DNA from 4 places in the Novosphingobium sp. AAP93 genome. Region 4 is predicted to be linked to each of the others. Evidence: predicted binding sites of a transcription regulator. Region 4 holds the regulator's gene; each other region holds the start of a gene.
The links. The regulator LexA, encoded in region 4, represses DNA repair genes until DNA is damaged. The targets are predictions, from matches to a motif close to GTTCCNCNCTTGTTCT.
Positions count from the first base shown of each region.

Region 1: uvrA (excinuclease ABC subunit UvrA) is a predicted target of LexA. The motif match lies at 2,555-2,570, and genes of this name have one in related genera.
Region 2: recA (recombinase RecA) is a predicted target of LexA. The motif match lies at 2,676-2,691, and genes of this name have one in related genera.
Region 3: IP83_RS17625 (ribonucleoside-diphosphate reductase subunit alpha) is a predicted target of LexA. The motif match lies at 2,381-2,396, and genes of this name have one in related genera.

Region 1 is NZ_LJHZ01000010.1:4,779-9,032, reverse strand. Features, by position in the region: gene IP83_RS01995 (ABC transporter substrate-binding protein) at 1-697, shown strand, start outside; gene IP83_RS01990 (iron ABC transporter permease) at 694-1,656, shown strand; gene IP83_RS01985 (ABC transporter ATP-binding protein) at 1,653-2,390, shown strand; gene uvrA (excinuclease ABC subunit UvrA) at 2,582-4,254, shown strand, end outside.
Region 2 is NZ_LJHZ01000108.1:32,357-36,610, reverse strand. Features, by position in the region: gene IP83_RS16205 (hypothetical protein) at 1-2,538, shown strand, start outside; gene recA (recombinase RecA) at 2,764-3,834, shown strand; gene IP83_RS16195 (glutathione S-transferase family protein) at 4,049-4,254, shown strand, end outside.
Region 3 is NZ_LJHZ01000118.1:73,380-77,633, reverse strand. Features, by position in the region: gene IP83_RS17630 (PepSY domain-containing protein) at 1-87, opposite strand, end outside; gene IP83_RS17625 (ribonucleoside-diphosphate reductase subunit alpha) at 265-2,289, opposite strand; gene IP83_RS17620 (GlsB/YeaQ/YmgE family stress response membrane protein) at 2,846-3,079, shown strand; gene nadB (L-aspartate oxidase) at 3,311-4,254, opposite strand, start outside.
Region 4 is NZ_LJHZ01000019.1:13,615-17,868, reverse strand. Features, by position in the region: gene IP83_RS03940 (molybdopterin molybdotransferase MoeA) at 1-853, shown strand, start outside; gene lexA (transcriptional repressor LexA) at 930-1,622, shown strand; gene IP83_RS03930 (ComEC/Rec2 family competence protein) at 1,616-3,850, opposite strand; gene gltX (glutamate--tRNA ligase) at 3,879-4,254, shown strand, end outside.

The DNA of each region.
Region 1 (4,254 bases), on a different contig from region 4:
GCGCGCCGCCTCGATGGACGCGGCCAAGGCAGCACAATACCCCAAGACCCGCGGCACGCTCGAGGAAGTGCTCGCCCTCCATCCCGATGTCGTGGTCGATGGCACCTTCATCCCCCCCGCCACCGCCAAGGCCTACGAGCGCCTCGGCCTCCGCCTCGAAACGCTCGGCATCGCCAGCACTGTCGAGGAAAGCCGCGCCCAGATCCGTGCATTGGCCGCGCTCGCCGGCAACCCCGCCAAAGGCGAAGCGCTGATCAAGCGCATCGATACCGCGCTCGCCGCCGCCGCCCCCGCCGATCGCGCAACAATCCCTGCCCTGGTGTGGGAGCCCGGCGGCATCGTCCCCGGCGACAGCACTCTGATCGCCGAGCTCCTGCGCCGCACCGGCTTCACCAATTTCGCCGCCGCGCGCGGCCTCGGCCAGGCCGACCAGCTCCCCCTCGAACGCGTCCTCGCCGATCCCCCGCGCGTGATCCTTGCCGCCGGCTCCGACCGCGCGCTCCAGCATCCCGCACTCACCCACCTCAAGGCCACCACCCGCGCCCCGCTCGATCCGCGCCTGCTCTACTGCGCCGGCCCCACCATCATCCCCGCCGCCAAGCGCCTCGCCGAAGTGCGGCGGACTCTTTCTCCCCTCCCGCTTGCGGGAGGGGCTGGGGGAGGGCATGTCGCGGCCACACGGATGGCGAGCAAATGACCCGCCCCATCCCCTTCCTCGTCGCAGCGCTCGCCATCGCCATCCCCCTGTCGCTCCTCGCCGGACAAGTCTGGCTGAACCCCTTCGCGCCCCAGGCGCCCAACGCCATCACCATCCTCGCGCAGCTGCGCGCGCCCCGCGCCGCACTGGCCCTCATCATCGGCGCCGGCCTCGGCGGGGCAGGGGCCGCGATGCAGGGCTACTTGCGCAATCCGCTGGCAGACCCCGGCCTGTTCGGCGTCGCCCCCACCGCCGCGTTCGGTGCGGTGCTGAGCCTCGCGCTCGGCCTCGGCGTACTGCTCCCCGTCGCTGCCTTGCTAGGCGCCGCACTCGCCATGGCCGCACTCGCGCTGATCGCGGGCAATGCGTCCAGCCCCAACAGCACCACCCTGTTCGCGCTCGCCGGGCTCATGCTGGCCAGCCTGTCCGGCGCGCTCACCAGCCTGGTCATCAGCCTCGCGCCCAATCCCTTCGCGCTCAGCGAGATCGTCACCTGGCTCATGGGCAGCCTCGAAAGCCGCAGCTGGCACGATGTGGCGCTCGCCGCGCCCCCGACCGCGCTTGGCCTCGTGCTCCTCGCCCGCGCCGCCCCCGCGCTCGATGCATTGACCCTCGGCGAGGAAACCGCCCGCTCGCTCGGCGTGGACCCCGTCCGCCTGCTCTGGCTCATGGTCCTCGGCACCGGCCTCGTCGTGGGCGCTGGGGTCGCCGCCGCCGGGATCATCGGCTTCGTCGGTCTCGTCGTCCCGCACCTGCTGCGCCCCTATACCGACCAGCGCCCCTCCAGCCTGATCCTCCCCAGCGCGCTGGGCGGCGCGCTCCTCCTGCTCCTCGCCGATTGCCTCTGCCGCCTGCTCCCCCTCGCAGGCGGTGAACTGCGCATCGGCATCGCGCTGAGCCTCATCGGCGCGCCGTTCTTCCTGCGCCTGCTCCTTCAGCTCAGGAGCGAGCTGGCATGAACCTGTCAGCTCATAGCCTCACTGTCCCCGGCCGCCTGACGGACATTTCCCTCTCCCTCCGCCCCGGCGAACTCACCGCGATCTGCGGCCCCAACGGCGCGGGCAAGACCACCCTCCTGCGCGCGCTCGCCGGTCTCGAACCCGGCCCTGTCTCGCTCGGCGAAACTCCGCTCGCCGATCTCCCCCCGCGCCGCCGCGCGCAGGATATCGGCTACCTCGCCCAGCACGCACAGCCCGCCTGGAACCTCACCGCCGAGGCGCTCGTCCGCCTCGGCCGCCTGCCGCACCGCAGCTCCCGCGCCGAAGACGAAGTGGCTGCGCAATCCGCCCTCGCAGCCCTCGATTGCGCTCACCTCGCCCAGCGCGGCATCCACACCCTCTCCGGCGGCGAACGCGCCCGCGTCCTCCTCGCCCGCGTCCTTGCCGGCCAGCCGCGCTGGATCCTCGCCGACGAACCCCTCGCCAGCCTCGACCTCGCCCACACCGCCGCGCTGCTCCGCCATTTCCGTCAGCTCGCCGATCAGGCCAAAGGTCCGGGATGCGGAGTCGTCCTCGTCGTCCACAGCCTCGCCCACGCGATGAACCACGCCGACCGTGTCATCGTCCTCGACAACGGCCACCTCGCCGCCGACGGCCCGCCGCAAGTCGCTCTCTCCGAAGAAGTGATCGAACACGTCTGGCGCGTCCGCGCCCAGTGGACCGGCCCCGCAGCCGCCCGCGCGCTCTCCCTCTAAAGCAAGATCCTCCCCATTTTTCCCTGAGCCTGTCGAAGGGACAAATGGGGAGGTGGCAGCCCGCAGGGCTGACGGAGGGGTTCTTTCTTCCCCTCCCGCCACCTTGCGCATTACTGCCCAGCCACCCACCTGTCGCAAAACCTCCGCGCGCCTCTTGCCGGAATCGAACAAATCTGGAACAAACCGGCCCCATGTCCCTCAGCACCATTTCCATTCGCGGCGCGCGTGAGCACAATCTCAAGGGGATCGACGTCGATTTGCCCAGAGACAGCCTGATCGTCATCACCGGCCTCTCCGGCTCGGGCAAATCGAGCCTCGCGTTCGATACGATCTACGCCGAAGGCCAGCGCCGCTATGTCGAGAGCCTCTCGGCCTATGCGCGCCAGTTCCTCGAGATGATGCAGAAGCCCGATGTCGAGCATATCGACGGGCTCAGCCCCGCGATCTCGATCGAGCAGAAGACCACCAGCCGCAACCCGCGCTCCACCGTCGCCACCGTCACCGAGATCTACGACTACATGCGCCTGCTCTGGGCGCGCGTCGGCATTCCCTATTCGCCCGCCACGGGCCTGCCCATCGCGGCGCAGACGGTCACCCAGATGGTCGACCGCGTCCTCGCCCTGCCGGAAGGCACCCGCGCCTATCTGCTCGCCCCCGTCGTGCGCGGCCGCAAGGGTGAGTACCGCAAGGAACTCGCCGAATGGCAGCGCGCCGGCTACACCCGCGTGCGCATCAACGGCGATCTCATGGCCATCGAGGACGCCCCCGCGCTCGACAAGAAATTGAAGCACGACATCGAAGTCGTGGTCGACCGCATCGCGGTGAAGCAGAGCGACGAAGGCTTCCGCACCCGCCTGGCGGACAGCTTCGAGCAGGCGCTCAAGCTCGCCGACGGCCTCGTCTACCTCGATCTGGCCGACACCACGGTCGAGGCGGTGAGCGCCGGCAAAGCCCCCTCCTCTTCAGAGGAGGGGGTTGGGGGTGGTGGCGGCTCCAAAAAGGCCGGCATGAAGAAGACCGGTCTTCCCGCCAACCGCATCGTCTTCAGCGAAAAGTTCGCCTGCCCCGTCAGCGGCTTCACCATCGAGTCCATCGAACCCCGCCTGTTCAGCTTCAACGCCCCGCAAGGCGCATGCCCCGCCTGCGACGGCCTCGGCGAAAAGCTGCTGTTCGATCCGCAGCTCGTCGTGCCGAACGAGAACCTCAGCCTCAAGCAGGGCGCGGTCGTGCCGTGGGCCAAGTCCAACCCGCCGTCACCCTATTACATGCAGGTCCTCGCCAGCCTCGCCGCGCATTTCGGCTTCAGCCTTGAAACGCCGTGGGAAAAGCTGCCGGGCGAGGTCAAGGTCGTCATCCTCTATGGCACCGCCGGCAAGGCCGTCCCGCTCACCTTCATCGACGGCAAGAAGAGCTACACCGTCCAGAAGAGCTTCGAAGGCGTCATCGGCAACCTCAACCGCCGCATGCTGCAGACCGAAAGCGCGTGGATGCGCGAAGAGCTCGGCAAGTTCCAGACCGCGCAGCCTTGCGAGACCTGCCAGGGCGCCCGCCTCAAGCCCGAGGCGCTCAGCGTCAAGGTCGCGCAGGCGGACATCTCCAGCGTCACCCGCCTCTCGGTCGCCGCCGCCGTCGAATGGTTTGCCAATCTGGACGCGCAGCTCACCCCGCAGCAGAGCCAGATCGCCCGCGCCATTCTCAAGGAAATCAACGAGCGCCTTGGATTCCTGAACAACGTCGGCCTCGATTATCTGAACCTCGACCGGACTTCAGGTACGCTTTCGGGCGGCGAGTCCCAGCGCATCCGCCTCGCCAGCCAGATCGGCTCCGGCCTCTCCGGCGTGCTCTACGTGCTCGACGAGCCCTC
Region 2 (4,254 bases), on a different contig from region 4:
GCCGCTGAAGTGCCCAAGCGCATCTACATCGCGCCCGACGATCACACCGACTACATGTGGTCGGCGAGCGCCGAAGCTTATGCGGACTACTTCCCCCGCGCGCTTGACGCTTATCTCGATCAAATCGACGCGACCGAGACGCTTCCGGCGGACCAGCAGGCCCGCTGGAACACCGACGGCTCGCTGTGGATGTGGGAGTACGAGCGCCAGCGCACCCCGGCGCAAATGCAGCGACTGATGAACCGTGTGCGCGACGGGCATATCTCGATGCCGCTCAACACGCTGGTCGAAGTGCGCGGTTCCATGCCGCTCGAGGCGCAGCTGCGCGACATGTACTACGCCGGCCGCCTGGAGCGCCGGTTCGGTGTGCGCTTCACCCTTGGCATCGCGATGGAGAACCAGACCCAGCCGCTTGGTCTGGGCTCTGTCTTTGCCGGTGCCGGTGCGCGCTACAGCTGGAAGGGGGTCTGCGCCTGCGCGACGCAAGTGACCGCCTCGGGCGAGCGGCTCAACCCCGCCTATTGGTGGACCGGCCCCGATGGTTCACGCCTGCTGACGAAGTGGATGTCGCTGGAACACCGGCTACCATCCGCCGTCGACGGAAACGGCAACCAGGGCCCGGGCGGTTATGCCGAGGCCCGCTATCCGCGCGAAGTGGTGCCGTTTGTGACCAGCGATGCCACGTTCCGCAGCCATTGGCCCTATGACGTCATTGGGTTGATCGGGCAGGGCTGGGACGATGCCGAACTGATCATACCGCTGAGCGACCGGGTCAACAGCTTCCCGGCCGTTGCGCAGGATCTTTCGGACGCCGGCCGCCGCGTGATCGTCTCGAACACCGAGGACTTTTTCCGCGATTTCGAGAGAACCTACGGCACCTCGCTGCCCTCCGAGCAGGTCAGCTATGGCAATGAATGGGAACTGGCACTCGCCTCGATCGCCGAGAAATCGGCGCGCGTGCGGCGAGCGGTCGAAAAACTGCGCAGCGCCGAGGCTCTGGCCACCATCGTCGCGTTGCAGGATCCCGCTTTCCTCAATGGGCGAGAGTCGGACCGCGACGCCGCGTGGCGTGCGGTGGGGCTGTTTTTCGAGCACGATATCGTCGGCGGCGGGGTGATCGGCGATGGCGCGCGGGTTGTCTTCCAGGAAGCGCAAGTCGCCACGATCGAACGCTATGTCGATAGGCTGCTTGCCGATGCACGCGCGCGGATGAGCCAGCTTGTGCCGACAGTCACCGTGGGCAAGCGCTTCTTCGTGTTCAATGCGCTGGGCTATTCGCGCACCGCGCCGGCCGAAGTGCCCTATCCCGGCACCGGGCCATTCAGTGTCGTGGTGGCGGGGACGACCACGCCCTTGCCGGCAGAAGCGATCGGCTCGGGCTCGGAGCGGCGCATCCGTTTCCTCGCCACCTCGGTGCCGTCGATCGGTTATCGGCTCTACGACATCCGCGATGTGGCGCCCGCGTCGGCGCTCGCGGATACCGCGCGCTTCGAAGGCGGCGTGCTGATCACCTCGCGCTACCGGATCGTCATGGACGGGCGCGGCGCGATCCAGTCGCTGATCGAACCGGGCCGCAGCGGGCGCGAATGGGTGCGTGCCGATGGCGGCCGGGCGCTCAACGATCTGGGCGAGGGGACGGGGACGGTCGTGCTCGAATCGAACGGTCCGGTCTCTGCCACGCTGCGCGCCGATATCGATGGCCCACAGCCGCGTACCGTGCGCCTGACAGTCTATGCCGGCTCGGGCCAGATCGATCTCGAGAACCGGATTTCCGCCGGATTCGACGATCTCAAGACCTACAGTTTCCCTTTCGCAATCGACAAGCCGCTGGTGCGGCACGAGGAAGTGGGCGCGGTGATCCCGGCGCGGCAGGCTGCCTCGGGCGGGATCAGCACGCGCACGCAGAATTCGCTCTACGAGTGGCTCACGCTGGGCCACTTTGCCGACATGACATCGGGCAACGGGCGGGACGGCGTGACTCTTTCCAACAGCGACGCCTATTTCATGCGACTCGGTAGGTCCGATCCGCACCGGCTCGATATCACCACGCCGCGCATCGATGTACTGGCCGGCGGGCGGATCAATGGGCTCGGCCTGCCGGGGCAGGGCGGCGATACGCAGTTCCTCCACCGCTTCTCGTTGCTGCCGCACGCGGCCTACAATCAGAATACAGCGATGCGTTTTGCGCTGGAGGCGCAGAATCCGCTGGTGACGGGGCCGGCGACCGGTCCGGTCAAGGGCGCGCTGCTCGCATCGAAGGCGTGGAGCCTGTTTTCGCCAAGCTCCTCGCAGGCGCTGGTCTGGGCGGTGAAGCCCGCCGAGGAAGGAATCGGTGCGGGGGTGATCGTGCGGATGTGGAACCAGAACCGGCTGCCGGTGACGGCCGGGCTGCGCCTGCAGCAGCGCTACACCGCCGCCACGATCCAGCGCACGACCAGCATCGAGACCGATGTCGCGGCAGATGATCCGGTGGCGGTGCCCGATCCGACCGCGCTGCGCGGCAACCAGATCGGGACGTTCCGAATCAAGATTCCCTGACAATTCTCTGGGTAACTTTTTGCACCATTCCTGAAGGAACTTCCGCATGGGCAGGGTGGAACCCTTGGTCCATGTGGAAATTCCTGTGGAATATCCGTAGTATGCGGCAGCGTTCAGACAATCGGGACCGTCTTTGTGTTCCCCCCTTGTTCCAATAGAACAAAGTGGGTACAAGGCTGGTGTTGACGGTTCATGTCAGCCATCTCTAGCAAGGGGAAGCAAGCCATGGCGGCGCAGTTGAAGCTTATCCAGGAAGGCAAAGACAAGGACATGGATCGTCAGAAAGCGCTCGATGCAGCGCTCGCACAGATCGACAAGGCGTTCGGCAAGGGTTCGGCCATGCGGCTGGGCTCGAAGGAGACCATGCAGGTCGAGGCGATCTCGACCGGTTCGCTCGGGCTCGACATCGCGCTCGGCGTCGGCGGCTTGCCGCGCGGCCGCGTTATCGAGGTCTACGGGCCGGAAAGCTCGGGCAAGACCACGTTGGCGCTCCACGTGATCGCCGAGGCGCAGAAGACCGGTGGGACCGCCGCGTTCGTCGATGCGGAACACGCGCTCGATCCGGTCTATGCCAAGAAGCTCGGCGTCAACATCGATGAGCTGATTGTTTCGCAGCCTGATACCGGCGAGCAGGCGCTCGAGATCGTCGACACGCTGGTGCGTTCGAATGCGATCGACGTGCTTGTGGTCGACTCGGTCGCGGCGCTTGTTCCCCGCGCTGAGATCGAGGGCGAGATGGGCGACAGCCACGTCGGCCTCCAGGCGCGCCTGATGTCGCAGTCGCTGCGCAAGCTGACCGGTTCGATCAGCCGTTCGCGCTGCATGGTGATCTTCATCAACCAGCTGCGCATGAAGATCGGCGTGATGTACGGCAACCCTGAGACGACGACGGGCGGCAACGCGCTCAAGTTCTATGCCTCGGTCCGCCTCGACATCCGCCGCACCGGCCAGATCAAGGACCGCGACGATATCGTCGGCAACGCCACCCGCGTGAAGGTCGTCAAGAACAAGGTCGCGCCGCCGTTCAAGCAGGTCGAGTTCGACATCATGTACGGCGAGGGTATCTCGAAGATCGGCGAGATCCTCGACCTCGGCGTCAAGGCCGGGATCGTCGAGAAGTCGGGTGCCTGGTTCAGCTACGACTCCATCCGGATCGGGCAGGGCCGCGAGAACGCCAAGAATTATCTGCGCGAAAATCGTGAAGTTTGCGACCGGTTGGAAGCCGCGATCCGCGGCCAGACCGACAAGGTCGCCGAGGGGCTGATGGTGGGTCCGGACGCGGACGACGACATCTGATCCTTCAGGCGGCGGGGGCACCCCCCTATCCCCCCGCAACCCGCCGCCGGTCCAAAGGCCGCCGCGCTCCCCGGAACGAGCGCGGCGGTTCTGGTTTGAAGGGGCGGGGGGATGAGAGGGCATCTGACATTCTCACGTCGCCCTTTCTTCGTCTTCCCTGTCTAACCGAAAACACATAGCCTCGCGCCGAGACCAAGCACGGGAAGGAAGCCGGATGTCGATCGTTCTCCACCACCTCAACAACAGCCGCTCGCAGCGCATCCTCTGGTTGCTGGAGGAGCTCGGCGTTCTCTATGAACTGAAGATCTACCAGCGCGATGCCGAGACCAATCTCGCGCCGCAGGAACTCAAGGCCGTCCATCCGCTCGGCAAGTCACCGCTGCTCGAGGTCGATGGCCGGGTCATCGAGGAATCCGGCGC
Region 3 (4,254 bases), on a different contig from region 4:
CACGATCTGGCTGAGTGTGCCCGTGACGGCGATCCAGAGGAGGAAGACGCCGAAGAAAACCGAAATCCAGCGATGAAACTTGCGCACGACGAGGTCCCTTTTGCAATTGCGAATTATTCGCAAGTGTAGCCTGCCCGGACTGTCCGGGGCAAGCTGGAACCGTGTCGCGGATGGAGGCCATGCCGGACAAGCCGCAATGTGTGGCCGATTGTATCAGGCGGGCCGGCATGGTCTAAACCTCAAGTCAGCTTTAGTTTGTCCAACTCACTGGCAGGCAAGGCATTCCTCGTAGTCGGTCTGCGCGGCCAGTTCGATCACCGGCGCCTCGGCGGTGTTGTCCGCCTCCACGCCGCCGGCAAAACCGGCGCGCTGCACCGACTTCGAGCGGAGGTAGTAGAGCGACTTGATGCCCTTCTCCCACGCCTGGAAGTGGAGCATCATGAGGTCCCACTTGTCGACGTCGGCCGGGATGTAGAGGTTCAGCGACTGGGCCTGATCGATATAAGGCGTGCGGTCGGCCGCGAATTCGAGCAGCCAGCGCTGGTCGATTTCGAAGCTGGTCTTGTAGACGGCCTTTTCCTCCGGCGAGAGGAAATCGAGGTGCTGGACCGAACCGCCGCGCTCGAGGATCGAGTTCCACACGTTGGTCGAATCCTTCGATTTCGACTGGAGCAGCTTCTCGAGATAGGGGTTCTTGACCACGAAGCTGCCCGAGAGCGTCTTGTGGGTGTAGATGTTGGCCGGGATCGGCTCGATGCAGGCGGAGGTGCCGCCGCAGATGATCGAGATCGACGCGGTGGGGGCAATCGCCATCTTGCAGCTGAAGCGCTGCATGACGCCCATGTCCGCCGCATCGGGGCATGCGCCGCGTTCCTGCGCGAGGAGGAGCGAGGCCTCATCGGCCTTGGCGGCGATGTGCTTGAACATCTTGAGGTTCCACGCCTTGGCCATGGCGCTTTCGAAGGCGATGCCCTTCTGCTGCAGGAACGAGTGGTAGCCCATTACGCCCATGCCGACGCTGCGTTCGCGCATCGCCGAATACTTGGCGCGGGCCATCTCGTCCGGCGCGCGGTCGATATAGTCCTGCAGCACGTTGTCGAGGAAGCGGAGCACGTCCTCGATGAAGCGCTCGTCCTTGTGCCACTCGTCCCAGGTTTCGAGGTTGAGCGAGGAGAGGCAGCACACCGCGGTGCGATCGTTGCCGAGGTGGTCGCGCCCGGTGGGGAGCGTGATTTCCGAGCAGAGGTTCGAGGTCGAGACCTTGAGGCCGAGATCGCGGTGATGCTTGGGCATCGTGCGGTTCACCGTGTCGTTGAACACGATGTAGGGCTCACCGGTGGCGAGGCGGGTTTCGACGAGCTTCTGGAACAGCGAGCGGGCGTCGACCGTGCCGCGCACCGAGCCGTCCTTGGGGCTGCGCAGGTGGAATTCGGCGCCATCGCGGACCGCTTCCATGAACTCGTCGGTGAGCAGCACGCCGTGGTGGAGATTCAGGGCCTTGCGGTTGAAATCGCCCGACGGCTTGCGGATTTCGAGGAACTCCTCGATCTCGGGGTGCGAGATATCGAGGTAGCAGGCGGCCGAACCCCGGCGCAGCGAGCCCTGCGAGATCGCGAGGGTGAGGCTGTCCATCACGCGGACAAAGGGGATGATCCCGCTGGTCTTGCCGTTGAGGCCGACCGATTCGCCGATGCCGCGGACCTGGCCCCAATAGGTGCCGATGCCGCCGCCGCGGCTGGCGAGCCAGACGTTCTCGTTCCACGTGCCGACGATGCCTTCGAGGCTGTCCGACACCGAGTTGAGATAGCACGAGATGGGCAGGCCCCGCCCGGTGCCGCCGTTCGAGAGGACGGGGGTGGCAGGCATGAACCACAGCTTGGAGATGTAGTCGTAGAGACGCTGGGCGTGGTCCTGATCGTCGGCATAGGCGTCCGCGACGCGCGCGAAGAGATCCTGATAGCGTTCGCCGGGGAGGAGGTAGCGGTCGTCGAGCGTTTCCTTGCCGAACGCCGTCAGCAGCGCGTCGCGATCCGAGTTCGTCGCAATCGCGAAGCGGCGGGCGTTGATCGTCTTGGAATCGCTGACCGGCTTGGCCGCTGCGGCGAGCGCACCGGCAGCCCCGGCGGTCCCCATGGCTGTCAGGGCCGCGACGAGTGCCTCGCTGCCCTTGTCATCTGCATTCATGCCAATTGCCTTCTCGTTGCCACCAGCGGGGGCACTGTCACCGGCGAGCAGAAGCTCGCTCTGGCTGTCATGCTCCGCGACGCTGTCTCCAGTCCTGAAATCCACGCTGGCAGTCCCCTGTTCCACCTGCTGCGCGCGGGGCCCGAGGGCCGAATCGCGACGCGCAATCCATCATACAATCCAACATACACCGGGCGGAACAAAAGGAGAATATTTCATTCTCCCGGGTGCCCGCACCGGCGCCCGAAACAAGGTCAAGTCGAGGGTCGGCGGCGAAGCTGCCACCGTTGCCGCGAGCTAACTGCCCGCCGCGCCACTGAAACTAGGTTTAGAGGTTCCCCCAGAACCCGACCACTACCCATAGTGCCTCAACCGGAATCAGACACAAGAGGGTAAACACCGCATTATCGATTCGGCTCGTCGCACGTACGATTCGTTTCATCGTCATGACAGTCATGTTGCAGTGCAGCGACGCGTGGTCAAACCGGCATTTCAAGTCCCAATATGGGCCCCGCGAACTTTTTTTGAAGGCGCGATCCGATCTTGTGGACAAGATCGCTGTCCAGACCCGGTTGTTACTTAGCCACGCGATTATCCACTGGCGTGTGGGACGGGGGGCACGATATGCCTTGTGGTGCAGGTCAATGCGGAGCGGCCCCCCATGTTCAAGCTCATCTCGATCATTTTCAGCGGTTTGCTCGTAGGGCTTGCGGCGCGGTACATTTATCCCGGGCCGGTGCCGATGGGGCTGGGGCGCACGATCCTGCTGGGGATCGCGGGCTCGCTGGTGGCGGGGCTGGCGGCGAACCGGGGTCGCGACGGGATCAGCCGGGCAGGGTGCCTGGCTTCGGTGCTTGGGGCGCTGGTGCTGATCTTTATCGGGCGGCATCTGTAGGGTGCGTGCAACCGTGAGTGCCTGCCGATAAACAGGGCTGGCCGATAAACAGGGCCGATAAACAGGGACAGTCCCCTTTTCTGGCAGCTGCGGTTTTGATGCCGACGTCAGGTATGTCTGACGGAGGGGCCAGTCCCTGTTGATCGGCGGCGGGCGGTGGTTCGGGCCGCCCTGGATCCCCGCCTGCGCGGGGATGACGAAGAGCGTGCGCGGGGATGACGAAGGATTTGCCTAGTTCGGCACCAGCACCGTATCGCGCGCGGCGGGCTGGGTCTGGGGGTAGTCCTCGGTGAAGTGCAGGCCGCGGCTCTCGCGGCGGGCGCGGGCGCTCTTGACGATGAGTTCGGCGGTCTGGAGCAGGTTGCGCAGCTCGATGAGATCGGCGGTGACGCGGAAGTTGCCGTAGTAGTCGTTGACCTCGCCCTTCAAGAGCTTGATGCGGTGCGCGGCGCGTTCGAGGCGCTTGTTGGTGCGCACGATGCCCACGTAGTTCCACATGAAGCGCCTGAGCTCGGTCCAGTTCTGCTTGATGACGACTTCCTCGTCGGAGTCCGAGACGCGGCTTTCGTCCCAGGGCCTGAGGTCAGGCGGGGCGGGGAACTGGTCCCAGCGCGCAAGGATGTCGTTGGCGGCGGCATCGCCGAACACGAAGCATTCGAGCAGGCTGTTGGAGGCAAGCCGGTTGGCGCCGTGGAGCCCGCTTTCGGAGCATTCGCCGACGGCGTAGAGTCCGTCGAGATCGGTGCGTCCGGCAAGGTCGATCAGGACGCCGCCGCAGGTGTAGTGCTGCGCGGGGACGACCGGGATCGGCTCCCTGGTCATGTCGATGCCGAGGCCGAGCAGGCGTTCGTAGATATTGGGGAAGTGGCCGCGGACGAACTCCGGGTCCTTGTGGCTGATATCGAGGTGGACGTAATCGAGACCGAGCCGCTTGATCTCGTGATCGATGGCGCGTGCAACAATATCGCGCGGCGCGAGTTCTTCACGCGGGTCGAAGAGCGGCATGAAGCGCTCGCCGCCGCCGGGGACGCCGGGGGGGAGCTTGAGGTGGCCGCCTTCGCCGCGCACGGCCTCGGTGATGAGGAAGTTCTTGACCTCGAGGTTGTAGAGGCAGGTCGGGTGGAACTGCATGAACTCCATGTTGGAGACGCGGCAGCCCGCGCGCCAGGCCATGG
Region 4 (4,254 bases):
AGCCCGCGAGGGCGAGGTGCTCACCCTCACCGGAACGCCGCCCGAGCCGCGCGCGCGCCACATCCGCCCCGCCGGCATGGACTTCCGCAGTGGCGATGTCCTCATGGCACCCGGGACGAAGATCGGCGCCGCGCAGATCGCCCTCGCCATCACGGCTGGCCACGCCCACCTCCCGGTCCGCCGCCCGCTCGAACTCGCGGTGATCGATGGCGGGGATGAACTGGCGGCGCCCGGCGCAGACCTTGCCCCGCACCAGCTTCCCGCCAGCAACAGCGCGATGCTGGCGGCACTCGCCACCCAGCCCGCCGTCCGCATCACCCGCATCGGCCCGGTCCCGGACAGGCTCGAAGCGCTGAAAGCCGCGTTCGAGGCCGCCGACGACGCGGACGTTATCGTCACCAGCGGCGGTGCATCGGTCGGGGACCACGATCTCGTCCGCCCGGCGCTTGCCGAACTCGGCGCGGACCTTGCGTTCTGGCGCGTCGCGATCAAGCCGGGCAAGCCGCTCCTTGTCGCGCGGCGGGGTGCGCAGGTGATCCTCGGCCTGCCCGGCAATCCCGCCGCTGCTTTCGTCACCGGATTCCTGTTCCTCCTGCCCCTGATCCGCGCCGCGCTCGGTGCCGGAAACCCGATGCCGCGCCCCATTCCGGCCCGGCTGCGCGAAGCGATGCCGGCAGGAGGCAGCCGCATGGAATTCCTGCGCGCGGTCTGGGATGGCGGCGAAGTCTCGCTCGACGGCTTGCAGGACAGCGGCGCGCTGTCCTCGCTTTCCCGCGCCAACGCCCTTGTAGTCCGCCCAGCGAACGAAGCCGAAACGCCCGCTGGTACGTTTGTTCCAGTATACCTGCTGTAAATGCACGGAATTGCTTGACGCGTGAATATTCGTTGCTTATTCGTTCCGCATTCGTTCACCATAGGAGTGCGCACGGATGCTCACGCGCAAGCAGCATGAACTGCTGACCTTCATTCAGACCCGCCTTGAGGATTCCGGCATTTCCCCCTCGTTCGAGGAAATGAAGGAAGCTCTCGACCTCAAGTCGAAGTCGGGGGTGCACCGGCTGATCTCGGCGCTGGAAGAGCGCGGCTTCATCCGCCGTTTGCCCAATCGCGCCCGCGCTCTGGAATTGATCCGTGACAGCGATGCCGGCGGCGCCAAGCCTGCCAGCCGCGCTGCTGCCAATGCGCCGAGTGCGCTTGCCCCGCTGCGCAATCCTGCTCCGGCACGCGAGCCTGCGAACGATGTGATCGAGATCCCGCTCCACGGCCGCATCGCCGCGGGTGTGCCGATCGAAGCACTTGAGGGCACCTCCACCCTACCAGTCCCCGCCGCGCTGCTCGGTTCGGGTGAGCACTACGCGCTCGAAGTCTCGGGCGACTCGATGGTCGAGGCCGGCATTCTCGATGGCGATTATGCCCTCGTGCGCCGCACCGACACGGCGCGGGATGGCGAGATCGTGGTGGCGCTGGTGCGCGGCGAGGAAGCGACGCTCAAGTATCTGCGGCGCGAGCGCGGCATGGTGCGGCTCGATCCGGCCAATGCGGCCTATGATCCGCAGTATTACCAGCCGCATGAAGTGCAGGTTCAGGGCAAGCTCGCAGGCCTGCTGCGCCGCTATCACTGACTGGGTGCGGGGTTCGGCGCTCCGGTAGCAGCTGGAGCCGGACCCTGCCGCCTCGCCCTTGGCTGCCACGGTGGTGGACGGCGGAACCAGCCATGTTCGCCTTGGGTTTCCGCCACGGTGCGGACCCGGCCCGAGACGAGATCGATTGCCAGTCCGCCCGTCTGGCCGAGCATGGCCCGGTCCGCCTTGAGCAACCGGGGCTTGCAAGCGGAGGGCAGCCGCCGATCTGCCACGACGATATCGGCCCGCGCGCAGGCGGCCGCGAGAACCGGGATCGCCACGAGGTCCTTCCCCCGCGCCATCAGGAGATCGAACCTTCGCCCGCCCCGCACCAGCGACATCGCGCAGAAATCGGGATTGCAATGGGCGCCCTTCCAGTCCTCCAGCGCCACGGCATCGCCTGTCATCCCCGCATTTTCCAGCAACGCGGCGCGCGTATAGCTCTCTTCCCGTACCGCCCGCAGCACCAGCAGATCCGGCCCCTCGCCAGTGATCCCGACGTGGTGGCCATCACCTGAAACGAGGACGTCGGGCGTGCGCGTCAGCAGCAGAGCGGCCATGCCCAATCCGATCGGCACTAGGCCCCACAGCCGCACGCGCCCGCTCCACATGGCCAACCACAACAGCCCGGCCATGAATAGTGCGAAGGTACCGCCCGTCATCCCGGGCATCATCGTCACCGCGCCCGGCTGACCCGCCACCAGATGGGCGAGCCAAAGCAGCAGTTCGAGCGACTTGCCCACCGCCCACCACGCCGGCGCGCCGAGGCCGAACAGATCGAGCGCCAGCGCAAGTGCGATCAGCGGCATCGTCAGCACTGTGGTCAGCGGGATGGCGACCACGTTGGCCGCTGCGCCGTAGATGCCAGCGCGGTGGAAATGGAACAGACTGATCGGCATGAGCGAAAGCTCGATCACAACGCCGGTCATGAGCAGCATCGCCAGATGACGGCCGAACCGCGTCATGCGCCCTTCGTGGCTGTGTGAAAGAAACGCCTTCGCAGGCGTGGACGTACTGAACGCGACGATGGCAATGACTGAGGCAAAGCTCATCTGGAAGCTCGGCCCCAGCACGGCTTCGGGCCAGAGCAGCATGACGATCAGCGCCGCCGTCGCCAGCAGCCGCAGCGAGAGCGGATCGCGGCCCAGCGCCAGCGCCGCGAGCACCAGCAGCGAGCCCGCGACCGAGCGGACGGTCGGCACTTCGGCGCCGGTGAGCAGGGTGTAGAATAGCCCCACCCCCGCTCCGACCCCTGCGGCCAGCAAAGGCAGACGCACGCGCAGTGCGATGAACGGAAATAGAGCGAGCACCCTAATCGTCAGGAAATAGGCACCCGCAATCACAGCACTGACATGCAGGCCACTGATCGAAAGCAAGTGCGTCAGGCCCGCATCGCGCATCGCATCCTCGTCGCCCTGTGCGATGGCGCCGCGGTCGCCGCTGGCAAAGGCGGCGGCAATCGTGCCGGGAGAGCCGGAGAGCTGCCCGCGGACATGGTCGGCCAGTTCCTGCTGCCATTGCCGGAGTGACCAACCCTCGTTCGCCGGCCTGACGACCATCACGGGACCCACCACGTTCCCCGTGGCGGCGAGCCCCTGAAACCATGCCGCGCGGGCAAAATCGTAGGAGCCCGGCAGCATTGGCGGCGCCGGCGGCATGAGCCGGGCGCGCAGGCGGACCTCGGCGCCTTCGACAAGCCCGGGCTGGTCGTTCTCGTCCGGCAGGTTGAGCCGCAGCTGAAGCGGCTCGGCGTGGCCCTCGATTTCCGCGCGGATGAGCAGCCTCACCCGATCACGCGCACCTTCGACTTGCCGGTCGATAATCCGGCCCTGGATCATGGCGACTTCAGGCCGCGCAATGCCCGGCTCGCCCACCAGCTCGGACTTCACCCAGATCGTGGTGCAGCCTGCCGCGAGCATCAGCGCCATGCCGATCAGCGCGGCGCGCAAGTGTCCCATATCGCCCTCGGCGTCGATGAGCAGGCTGCCCATCGCCGCCGCACCGCACAATGCGAGGAAGCCCGCCCATTGCCACGGCCCCGGCAGCACCGCCCAGCAAGCGATTCCAATGCCGAAGCCCACCGCAAGCCACGGGCCGCGCTCGAAAGGGCGGGCAGCCAGGAACGCTTCCATGGTGCGGTGCATGCTGGACAAGGCGGCGAGTTTGTCCCAGAGGCGTGTCCGCAGCGTCGCGGGTTCGCCAAGAGGTTGGGCCAAAGTCGGCGGCATGGCCGGATTAGGAAGGATTGCGCCCATAATGGCAAGCGCCAGTGACACCGTTTCTGCAGGATCGGGCGCGGGGACTGCCGCTGTTCGCAAGGGTGTGGTGACGCGTTTCGCGCCTTCCCCCACCGGATACCTGCATATCGGCGGCGCGCGCACCGCGCTGTTCAACTGGCTGTTCGCCCGCCACCACGGCGGCACCTACCTGCTGCGTATCGAGGATACCGACCGCGCGCGGTCTACCGAGCCGGCCATCGAGGCCATTTTCGACGGGCTCAACTGGCTGGGCCTCGGCGGTGACGAGGAACCGGTGTTCCAGTTCGCGCGGTCTGACCGGCATGCGGAAATCGCGCACAAGCTGATGGAGGCCGGGCACGCCTATCGCTGCTATTTGACGCAGGAAGAACTCG